Regions from separate parts of the Bacillus sp. JK74 genome, predicted to be linked through region 3. Evidence: riboswitches for the same ligand, from Rfam matches in the RefSeq annotation. Region 3 holds a riboswitch; each other region holds the start of a gene.
The links. A riboswitch is a leader RNA that binds a small molecule or an ion and turns the genes downstream of it on or off. The one in region 3 is predicted to bind S-adenosylmethionine.

Region 1 (3,269 bases), 620 kb from region 3:
TGATCGGATAGCAAAGGGGCCATTTGGACACTCTATCTGTAACGGGAGGTGTCTAAAATGGCTTTTGATAAACAAAAGGTCGATGTGACGGAGAACGTCACGGGCCGCTTTCAAAACGGCCGGTTTTCCTTGTTTCATGAAAATGAAGCCATCGGCGAGATGACAGGCATGGACCAGTACGAGCTCAAACAGGGCTTTTCATTTGAAAATCAAAAATTTTATAAAACAGCCGATGTCATAAACGGCAGCGATCCGAAATATGTCGATTGCGATTATGAGAATGGCTGGTGTTAACAGTTGGCGGTGAATTTCACTGCCTTCTTTTTCAATCTGACGCTAAAACAATCGGCAGGTGACGCGCTTATGTACAACGGAGATGAAAAGGTCATTATCGTAGAAGGAAAATCTGATAAAATCAAAGTCAGGGAAGTGCTCATCGAACCCGCGGAAATCGTCTGTACAAACGGGACGATCGGCCAAACCGAACTGGAAGATTTGGCGGACCGCCTGTTTGACAGAGACGTCTATATTTTAACGGACGCAGATGACTCCGGAGAAAAACTAAGAAAACAGCTGAAACGGGAGCTTCCCGAAGCGCGCCATATTTATATAGACAGAACATACAGGCAAGTCGAGTCGTGCCCGGGCCATCATCTCGCATCTGTGCTGATCAGAGCCGGCTTTGATGCTGACACTGTATTTTTGAAAAAGAACGACCTGAGGTGGTAATCATGAAAGAACTCCAAGAAAATGAACTCGAATCGATTCAGGATGACGTTTATCTCCTGTATTTGTACACCCCGTTTTGCGGCACATGCCAGCTGGCGTCCAAAATGCTTACTGTCGTCGAAGAAATGCTGCCCGGCGCCGCCTTCTATAAAAACAACGTGAATTATTCCCCCGCATTCGCCAAAGCCTATCAGATTGAAAGCGTTCCGTGCTTTTTGCTGTTTAAAGGCGGAGAGCTTGTTGAGAAAGGATACGCCTTCCGCTCCGTTTCCTATTTATATGAGCTGATTAAACAAAAAACATCGCAAACGTTCCCGATGTGACAATATTTACAGGAAAATGTCGTGCGGTTTATAAAGGGTTCTGTCCGTTAAAAAGAGAAAGTGTATGTATGGCCATTAAAACGGGAGGTTATACGAGTGGAGAAAATAGAAGTTTCAGAGAATGACGGACAGCATCTGTTTTTGAAACCGCTATTAAACGCCTCAACGCTGCTGATTACATTCCAAGGAGAAACAGAAGCCTTAACGGTCTCAATTAACGGACAGGGAGAAATGAGAAAAACGTCGGCTTCAAAGGAAAAATCTAATTTGACCTTTTACGGAAACCAGACGGAAATCATCCATCTCCTGCATGGTGATGTCTCTTTGCAAAAGCTTATCCAAAGCGGAAAACTCAAAGTGAAAGGATCATTCAGAGCCCTGCTGAAGCTGGAGGCCATCCTCTGGCTGACAAACGGATTTTTTCAGGCGATCAGTAAACGGCCGTAACTGCCAATCTACTATGTGACAATAGCTTCCAATATTTATTTTATTGACTTTTTATCATTCGCCGTGCTATTCTACAGTAAGAATTTCCGGACGAAAATACGATATGTTTTCTCTTATCAAGAGAGGTGGAGGGAAGTGCCCTATGAAGCCCGGCAACCATCAACAATGTTGAAATGGTGCCAATTCACTCGAAGCGGTCTGCTTTGAAAGATGAGAGAAAGGCCTTTTTCAATAAGCCTTTCTGCTCATTTTTGCAGAAAGGCTTTTCTTTTGCGGAGAAACCCGGAAGATTTCTTAGAATAGTGTAAGGCGGGTGATTGCTTTGATCCATCTTCAAAATGTTTCAAAAATTTACAAAGCGAAGCATGGGGATGTCAATGCTGTCCAAGATGTCACTCTTGATATCAAAAAGGGCGAAATATTTGGAATTATAGGATATAGCGGAGCTGGTAAAAGTTCCTTAATCCGTCTCCTGAACGGCCTTGAAAAGCCGACGTCGGGAACCGTGGAAGTCGCGGGGACGGAATTAAATAAAGTAAGCAGCCGCGGGCTGAGAAAAGCGCGCCAGGAAATCAGCATGATCTTCCAGCATTTTAACCTTTTGTGGTCGCGCACCGTCCGGGAGAATATTATGTTCCCGCTGGAAATCGCCGGCGTGAAAAAAAGCGAACGGGTCCGCCGCGCTGATGAATTGATTAAACTGGTCGGATTAGAGGGGAAAGAAAAATCTTATCCGTCGCAGCTGAGCGGCGGTCAAAAGCAGCGTGTCGGCATCGCCCGGGCGCTCGCCAATAATCCGAAAGTCCTTCTGTGCGATGAAGCGACATCAGCGCTCGATCCGCAGACGACCGATTCAATTTTGGATCTTTTATCCGATATAAATGACAGACTCGGTCTGACGATCGTGCTCATTACCCATGAAATGCACGTCATCCGAAAAATCTGCAACAGAGTCGCCGTCATGGAAAACGGGAAAGTCGTTGAAGAAGGCGAAGTACTCCAAGTTTTCAGAAACCCGCGCGAACCGATGACCAAGCGTTTCGTTCAGCAGGTGACAGAACCGGAAGAGACGAAAGAAACCATCCAGCATTTTCTGCAGGAAACAGCGACAGGGAAAACGATTCAGCTTTCATTTGTCGGGCAGGCCGCCGAGCAGCCCCTCATTACGGAAATGATCCGAAACTTTGATGTGGACGTCAATATTCTGCAGGGGAAAATTTCACAGACGAAGGACGGAGCCTACGGTTCTTTATTCATTCATATTGACGGTCAGGAAAAAGAAGTAGAAAACGTGATCCGGTTCATCAAAGACAAACAGGTAGAAGCAGAGGTGATCACAAATGTTTGAAAAATGGTTCCCGAACGTTGATATAACCGAGCTGTGGACGGCCACATACGAGACCCTTTATATGACGGTCATCGCTTTAGTTTTTTCATTTATCATCGGAGCGATTCTCGGTCTTCTGCTCTTTTTAACGGGCAAGGGAAGCTTATGGGAAAATAAAATCATTAACACCGTGATTGCGGCGGTCGTTAATATTTTCAGGTCTATTCCGTTTCTTATTTTAATTATTCTGCTTCTCGGCTTTACTAAGATTTTGGTCGGATCGATTTTAGGACCGAATGCCGCATTGCCGGCGCTGATTATCGGCTCCGCGCCGTTTTACGCCCGTCTTGCGGAAATTGCGCTCCGGGAAGTCGATAAAGGAGTCATCGAAGCTGCCAGATCAATGGGAGCAAAGACATCGACGATTATCTTCAAAGTGCTGA
Region 2 (3,269 bases), on a different contig from region 3:
CAGGGGGCGCACGCATGATGCGCGCGGCCCTTGAGGGGCTTGAAGAAGGCACGCCGGCAGGCAGAAAACGCCCGTCTTTAATCGCGGTGACTCAGCTGACCAGCACTTCAGAGCAGGTGGCGAAGGAAGAGCTTCTGCTGCAAAAGCCGCTGTTAGAAACGGTTGTGCACTACGGCAAAATGGCGGAAGAGTGCGGGCTGGACGGAGTGGTATGTTCGGTCCATGAAACAAAAGCCATTTATGAAGCGGTCCGGCCTTCATTTCTGACAGTCACGCCGGGCATCCGCACGGCCAGTGACGCAGCTGACGATCAAGTCCGGACGGCGACTCCGTCATTTGCGAAAGAAAACGGTTCGTCAGCCATCGTCGTGGGCCGCTCAATTACAAAAGCGGAAAACCCCGTTAAAGCATATGAAGCAATTAAACTGGAATGGGAGGGCGTTCGCCGATGAAACAGGCTATCGCAAAACATCTATTACACATTGAAGCTGTCTTTTTACGTCCGAATGAGCCGTTTACGTGGGCGAGCGGCATTTTATCACCGATCTATTGTGACAACCGTCTGACATTGTCGTATCCAAAAGTGAGAAATGATGTGGCGGACGGGCTCGGCAAACTGCTGAAGGAGCATTTCCCCGAGGCGGAGATGATCGCGGGCACTGCAACGGCGGGCATTCCGCATGCTGCGCTTCTCGCAGACCGTACAGGCGCGCCGATGTGCTACGTCAGAAGCAAACCGAAAGCGCACGGCAAAGGAAATCAAATAGAAGGCGCCATTAAGAAAGGACAAAAAACAGTCGTGATTGAAGACTTGATTTCTACCGGAGGCAGCGTGCTTGAAGCTGCGGCGGCCCTTCAAAGAGAGGGCGCGGAAGTCCTCGGCGTCATTTCCATTTTTACATACGGACTGCCGAAAGCAAAAGAAGCCTTTAAAAAAGCGGGTCTTCCTTATTACTCGTTAACAGATTATGACACGCTGATTGAAGTCGCGCTTGAAAACGGAACGATTCATTCAGCTGACATTGAAAAACTGAAATCATGGAAACTGAATCCCGAGTCAAAAGATTGGTTTAAAAAATAACGACAATAAAAACAGGCCTCAGGGCCTGTTTTATTATTCCTATCAAAAAACTCGGGTTGACTTCTGTTAGAATTGTGCTAAAATTTAGTACAAATCTAAAAAGCTTATCAAGAGCGGCTGAGGGACTGGACCGATGACGCCCGGCAACCTGCGTGTATTGCAAGGTGCCGCATCCAGAAAAATGCACAGCATTTTGAAGATAAGGGCTATACCGGGTCACTGTCTTTCATTCCGCTGGATTGAAAGTTTTTTATATAAAAAAAAGATTGAGGGATAAGACAACCGGCAGAGAACAACAGCTGTTTGATTGTCTCCGGGAGGAGGAAAGAAAAAATGCTAACGTATGACACATGGGAAGAGCCGGCGATTACATTTCCGGAAGACGATTCCTATAAAGGCGCGCTGTCCGTTTTAAAATGGGCATACGGCCACTACGGAGACCAGCTTGTTTACGCGTGCAGCTTCGGGATTGAGGGCATCGTCCTGATCGATTTAATTTCTAAAGTAAAGAAAGACGCGGAAATCGTGTTTCTCGATACGGGTCTTCACTTTAAAGAAACATATGAAACGATCGAAAAAGTGAAAGAACGTTACCCGGGGCTGAACATTATCCTGAAAAAGCCCAGCCTTACTCTTGAGGAACAGGCCGAGGCTCACGGAGATAAACTGTGGGAAAGAGAACCGAACCAGTGCTGCTACATCAGAAAAATTCTGCCGTTAAGAGAAGCACTCGCAGGGCATCCGGCATGGCTGTCCGGCCTTCGCCGGGATCAAGGGCCGAGCCGGGCGAATACGAATTTCCTGAATAAAGACGACAAGTTTCAATCGATTAAAGTATGCCCGCTGATCCATTGGACATGGAAAGACATCTGGAGATATACTTCCAAGCATGAGCTGGATTACAATATCCTCCATGATCAGGGGTATCCGAGCATCGGCTGTGAACCGTGCACTTCACCTGCGTTTACCGCGGAAGATTTGCGGAGCGGCAGATGGAACGGCATGGCGAAAACCGAATGCGGACTGCATGAATAAAGGAGCTGCCCGATGGAATTAGCCGCTATTTTATTCTGCCTGTTTTTTGCCATGAATATCGGAGCCAGCGGAGCCGCGGCATCAATGGGAGTCGCTTACGGGTCCGGCGCCGTTAAAAAGAAAACATATGCGCTGATCATCTGCGCGGCCGGAGTCCTGTCAGGGGCGGTTATCGGCGGCGGTGAAGTCGTTAAGACGATCAGTGGCGGAATCATTCCCGAACAAACCATTACGCTCACCATTGTCTGCATTATAATCGGAGCGGCGGCGCTATCGTTATTCACGGCGAATGTGCTCGGCATTCCGCTGTCGACGAGTGAGGTCACTGTCGGGGCGATTGTCGGTGTCGGCGTCGCGTACAAAGTATTGTTTTTACAGCATCTTTTGGTCATCGTGATTTTTTGGGTGCTCGTACCGTTCGTCGCGTTCTGTTTCACCTTTCTCGTATCGAAGGTATTCAGTTCTCTGAATATTCGAGTCATTTCGAAACGGAAACAGAAGATTTTAGGGATTGTGCTGCTTTTTGCGGGGTTTTGGGAAGCTTTTTCAGCCGGAATGAACAATGTCGCAAATGCGGTGGGCCCTTTGGTGGCTGCGGGCGTACTCAGCGTGTCAAAAGGAACGCTGTACGGAGGCATCTTTGTCGCTCTCGGCGCTCTGCTTTTAGGACGTAAAGTGCTTGAAACCAACGGGAAAAAGATTACGAGATTTTCAGCCGGAGAAGGCATACTGCTTTCAGGAACCGGCGCGGGGCTTGTCATTATCAGTTCCGTCTTCGGTCTGCCGGTCCCATTGGCGCAAGTCACATCATCATCAATTATCGGTATCGGAATGGCCAAAAACGGGCCGAACGTTTTTCATAAAGAAGTCGTGAAAACGATGCTCAAAGTTTGGGTCGTTTCGCCGTTTTTGTCACTGTCGATTTCGTATCTGCTTGTCTCCCTGCTGTTAAAAGGAGATTACTATTCCATCTTTATGATGGCCAGCGTGCTTTTGGCAGCTGGCGGAGCCGCCAGTCTGATGAAAGCCATCCGAAAAGAGAAACGCTCTGTCCATGAACAAGGCGGGGGCATTTAACTATTAATCTGAGTTTATTTATCTGTTAACTGGGAGGAATCATGTATTATGAGTTTAGCACCGCACGGAGGAACAT
Region 3 (3,269 bases):
CTGTTCGAAGCGAGACGCGCTCTTTTTGACAGCCGGGAATTTTTTGGGCCGGTTCAAAAGGAGATCGCCGCCATCATCAGCCGCATTCAATCTCCGCAAACAACGGCGGCGATATTGGATGCGGGATGCGGAGAAGGCACTCATTTAGCCGCCGTATGCAAATGGCTTCAGCCCGCTTTTTCCGTGACGGGAATCGGCATTGATCTCTCGAAAGAAGGTGTGCTGCATGCCGCAAAGGCCTTCGGGGATCATTTTGTTTTTGCCGTCGCTGATGTGGCGGATGCGCCGTTTGCCGACAGCTGTTTTGATGTCGTGATGTCTGTTTTATCACCTTGGAATTACAAGGAATGCAGCAGGCTTTTACGAAAGGGCGGCACAGTCATTAAAGCGGTGCCGCGGCGTGATTATTTGAAGGAAGTAAGGGAATTCTTCTTCGGAGACAGTCCTCGGCGGAATGACACCGCCGATTCTGCGGCCGGACGATTCCAAGCGGGCTTTCAAACCTTTGAGCGCAAACGGCTGTGTTACACGAAGACCTTATTGCAGCCTGACCTCGAGCGGCTTGTGAAAATGACGCCCTTAACATGGAAATGTACTGATGAAAGCATCCGGCGGTTTATCAGCCGAAAAGCGGCGGATATTACGATAGATATCGATATTTTAATCGGAACCGGTCCTCTGTAAACAGAAAAGACACGCTGATCGCGTGTCTTTTTTTTATTTCCAGACTTCACCGGCAATGCTGACGACATGATGAAGTTTCGCCCATTGCTGTTCTTCTGTGATCAGGTTTCCTTCCTCAGTGGAGGCGAATCCGCATTGCGGGCTGAGGCAAAGCTGATCCAGGCTGACATATTGTGAAGCTTCTTCAATCCGGCGTTTAATCGCGTCCTTGTCTTCAAGTTCGCCATGTTTTGATGTAATCAATCCAAGCACAAGCTGAAGATCAGAGCGTTTGACATAGCGGAGCGGTTCAAAGCCGCCGGAGCGGGAATCATCATATTCCAGGAACAATCCGTCAAGGTCAAGCCCGTCAAAAATCGTTTCAGCCGCTGCATCATAGCCGCCTTCAGCCGTCCATGTGGATTGGAAGTTGCCGCGGCAGATATGCATCGTAACCTTCAGATCGTCAGGGCGGTCCTTGATCGCGTCATTAATGGAAGCGGCAAACAGCTTGCGCAGCTCATCCGGCGTTGTGCCGAAATCTTCAATCTGACGAAGCCCCGCTTCCGATAAGAAAACGGCCCATGCGGTGTCATCAAGCTGAAGGTAGCGGCACCCGGCGTCATAGAAAGCCTGAATCGCTTTTTTATACGCTTTTGACACATCGTGCTGAAATTGTTTGTAATCATTCTGGTAGGCCGCTTTTTCCAATTTTCCGCGGAAAAACAGCATATTCGGACTTGGGATGGTCATTTTCGGAACAGCATCGCCGGCAATGCTGTGCAGGAATTTATAATCTTCGAGCATCGGATGCTGAGAAAAATCAATATCTCCCGTTACTTTAATGCCGCGCGCTTTCGTCTGTACGTTGTGAAACTGAATGCCGCTTTCAGGCGTAAATGCCTCAACCCCGTCTAAATTTTCGAGAAAATCAAAATGCCACCAGGCACGGCGGAATTCGCCGTCAGTCACGACATTGAGGCCGGTTTCTTTCTGCTTTTCCACGCTGCGGATGATTTCTCTGTTTTCGATTTCGCGCAGCTGTTCTGCCGAAATCTCACCCGCCGCTCTTTGCAGGCGGGCTTGCTTCACAGCCGCCGGCCGCAGCAGGCTTCCGACCTGATCCGCGCGAAACGGCGGGTTTTTTCTTAGAAGAGTATGCAATGGTTGTTCTGTGTTTTGCTGTGACATGAACGATTCCTTCTTTCCTGATGAAATATAAAAAACTCTTCCCTCGGATAGGGAAGAGCTTGCGTCCGCAAATCTCAACCTTATCTTCAGGATTTAGCACCATTCTGCTGAACAGCGGTTGCCGGGTATCATAGGGCCAGTCCCTCCACCTCTCTTGATAAGGAAATATGCTATTTTTCAGAATAAACTGTAATACTCTTAATCTTAGTATGTTTTCTCATATTGTCAATATATTTCGATAAATATTTTTATTTGTCACCCTCAAATAGAATCATATCTATCACGATGGCGATCGCAAGACAAAGAGCAATATCCTCTTCCTTTTCAATCTGCAAATGATAGGAATCGCCCCAGCTCATCCATGATTTGGTGACGGTCATCCGGTTTGATTTTCCGTCTGTCACTTGAAAGTTCCGGCCCCACACATCGCCGGTAAGATCCCAGCCGAGTCCGGAAATTTCAAATTTCGGTTTGAAAAACGTGACTTTCTTGATGACTTGGCAGACGGGTTTGCCGCTGACGGAAATCTCGTAACGGGGAACGAGCGACATCAGTTTCTGATTGACGCTGGCGAGCGTGCGGCCGTCCAAATCAGTCAGCTTCAGTTCATCACCGAATGAAAACAGCTTTCCTTCAACATTGTAGACTTCTTTTCCGCTTTCAAGAAACACTTGAAAACGATTCTTAAACGTAAACATTCGCTCTTTGATGTAAAAATGGTACATAAAAAAACTCCTTTTTTATGTTGTACGAAAAAAGGAGGCGGAAGGTTTCATATCGGCCGGGTGCATAAAAAAAGGCTGCCGATTTTGCGGCAGCTGTCGTTTTTATGATAGCGGCATCCGGCGTTTTTGACGGATCGCATTTAAATCAATGATGTTATTCGTGTCGGCAGCTGTCACCAGCGGGCTTGTCTTTGGCGTTTTCCGGCGGTTGTCCTTACTGAAAGAGAAAACAAGATACCCTGTCAAAGCAGCGAAAATAAGTAGCATCATTTTACATACCTCCCAAAAAAAGTTTTGGTATTATTATTGTACGAAAAAACAAACGAAAAGTATTCAAACAATTGTCACTTTTTTAAAAAATAACGTCATTTTCCGTAAAAATGACTATGGGTTGAAGAAATTTTTCTCTTGTTGTGGTTCTATAGATTGTATCGGATGATGAATGATGAACGTTTATATAACTTTTTCACTATTTTTTGTAAGTGTCTAATTAACTACTTAAGTGTTTTCGTTTGCCTTGTGTTATTCAGTACCCTAAAAAACCGTATGATATGCAAAATAACTGCTTCTAACAGATGACTGCGAGTTGACAGCGCTTTCTTTATTTTTTTAACGAAAACGAGATGTTATCTTAAAAAAATCGTTTGAACATTTTCCGCAGTTTTTTAAAAGGATTTGATTTCGTCTCCA

Region 1: another riboswitch for S-adenosylmethionine. It lies ahead of metN (methionine ABC transporter ATP-binding protein MetN); the one in region 3 lies ahead of ACWJJ5_RS04000 (5-methyltetrahydropteroyltriglutamate--homocysteine S-methyltransferase).
Region 2: another riboswitch for S-adenosylmethionine. It lies ahead of ACWJJ5_RS06530 (phosphoadenylyl-sulfate reductase); the one in region 3 lies ahead of ACWJJ5_RS04000 (5-methyltetrahydropteroyltriglutamate--homocysteine S-methyltransferase).

What each region holds. Positions count from the first base shown of each region.
Region 1 is NZ_JBSJQB010000001.1:169,666-172,934, reverse strand. It holds gene gcvH (glycine cleavage system protein GcvH) at 1-3, shown strand, start outside; gene ACWJJ5_RS00910 (YusG family protein) at 58-294, shown strand; gene ACWJJ5_RS00905 (toprim domain-containing protein) at 364-729, shown strand; gene ACWJJ5_RS00900 (thioredoxin family protein) at 732-1,052, shown strand; gene ACWJJ5_RS00895 (SCP2 sterol-binding domain-containing protein) at 1,149-1,499, shown strand; SAM riboswitch class I at 1,610-1,716, shown strand; gene metN (methionine ABC transporter ATP-binding protein MetN) at 1,822-2,847, shown strand; gene ACWJJ5_RS00885 (methionine ABC transporter permease) at 2,840-3,269, shown strand, end outside.
Region 2 is NZ_JBSJQB010000002.1:396,721-399,989, reverse strand. It holds gene pyrF (orotidine-5'-phosphate decarboxylase) at 1-452, shown strand, start outside; gene pyrE (orotate phosphoribosyltransferase) at 449-1,081, shown strand; SAM riboswitch class I at 1,183-1,287, shown strand; gene ACWJJ5_RS06530 (phosphoadenylyl-sulfate reductase) at 1,415-2,116, shown strand; gene ACWJJ5_RS06525 (inorganic phosphate transporter) at 2,129-3,193, shown strand; gene sat (sulfate adenylyltransferase) at 3,242-3,269, shown strand, end outside.
Region 3 is NZ_JBSJQB010000001.1:790,386-793,654, reverse strand. It holds gene ACWJJ5_RS04005 (methyltransferase domain-containing protein) at 1-684, shown strand, start outside; gene ACWJJ5_RS04000 (5-methyltetrahydropteroyltriglutamate--homocysteine S-methyltransferase) at 718-1,854, opposite strand; SAM riboswitch class I at 1,932-2,018, opposite strand; gene ACWJJ5_RS03995 (LURP-one-related/scramblase family protein) at 2,103-2,579, opposite strand; gene ACWJJ5_RS03990 (hypothetical protein) at 2,682-2,849, opposite strand.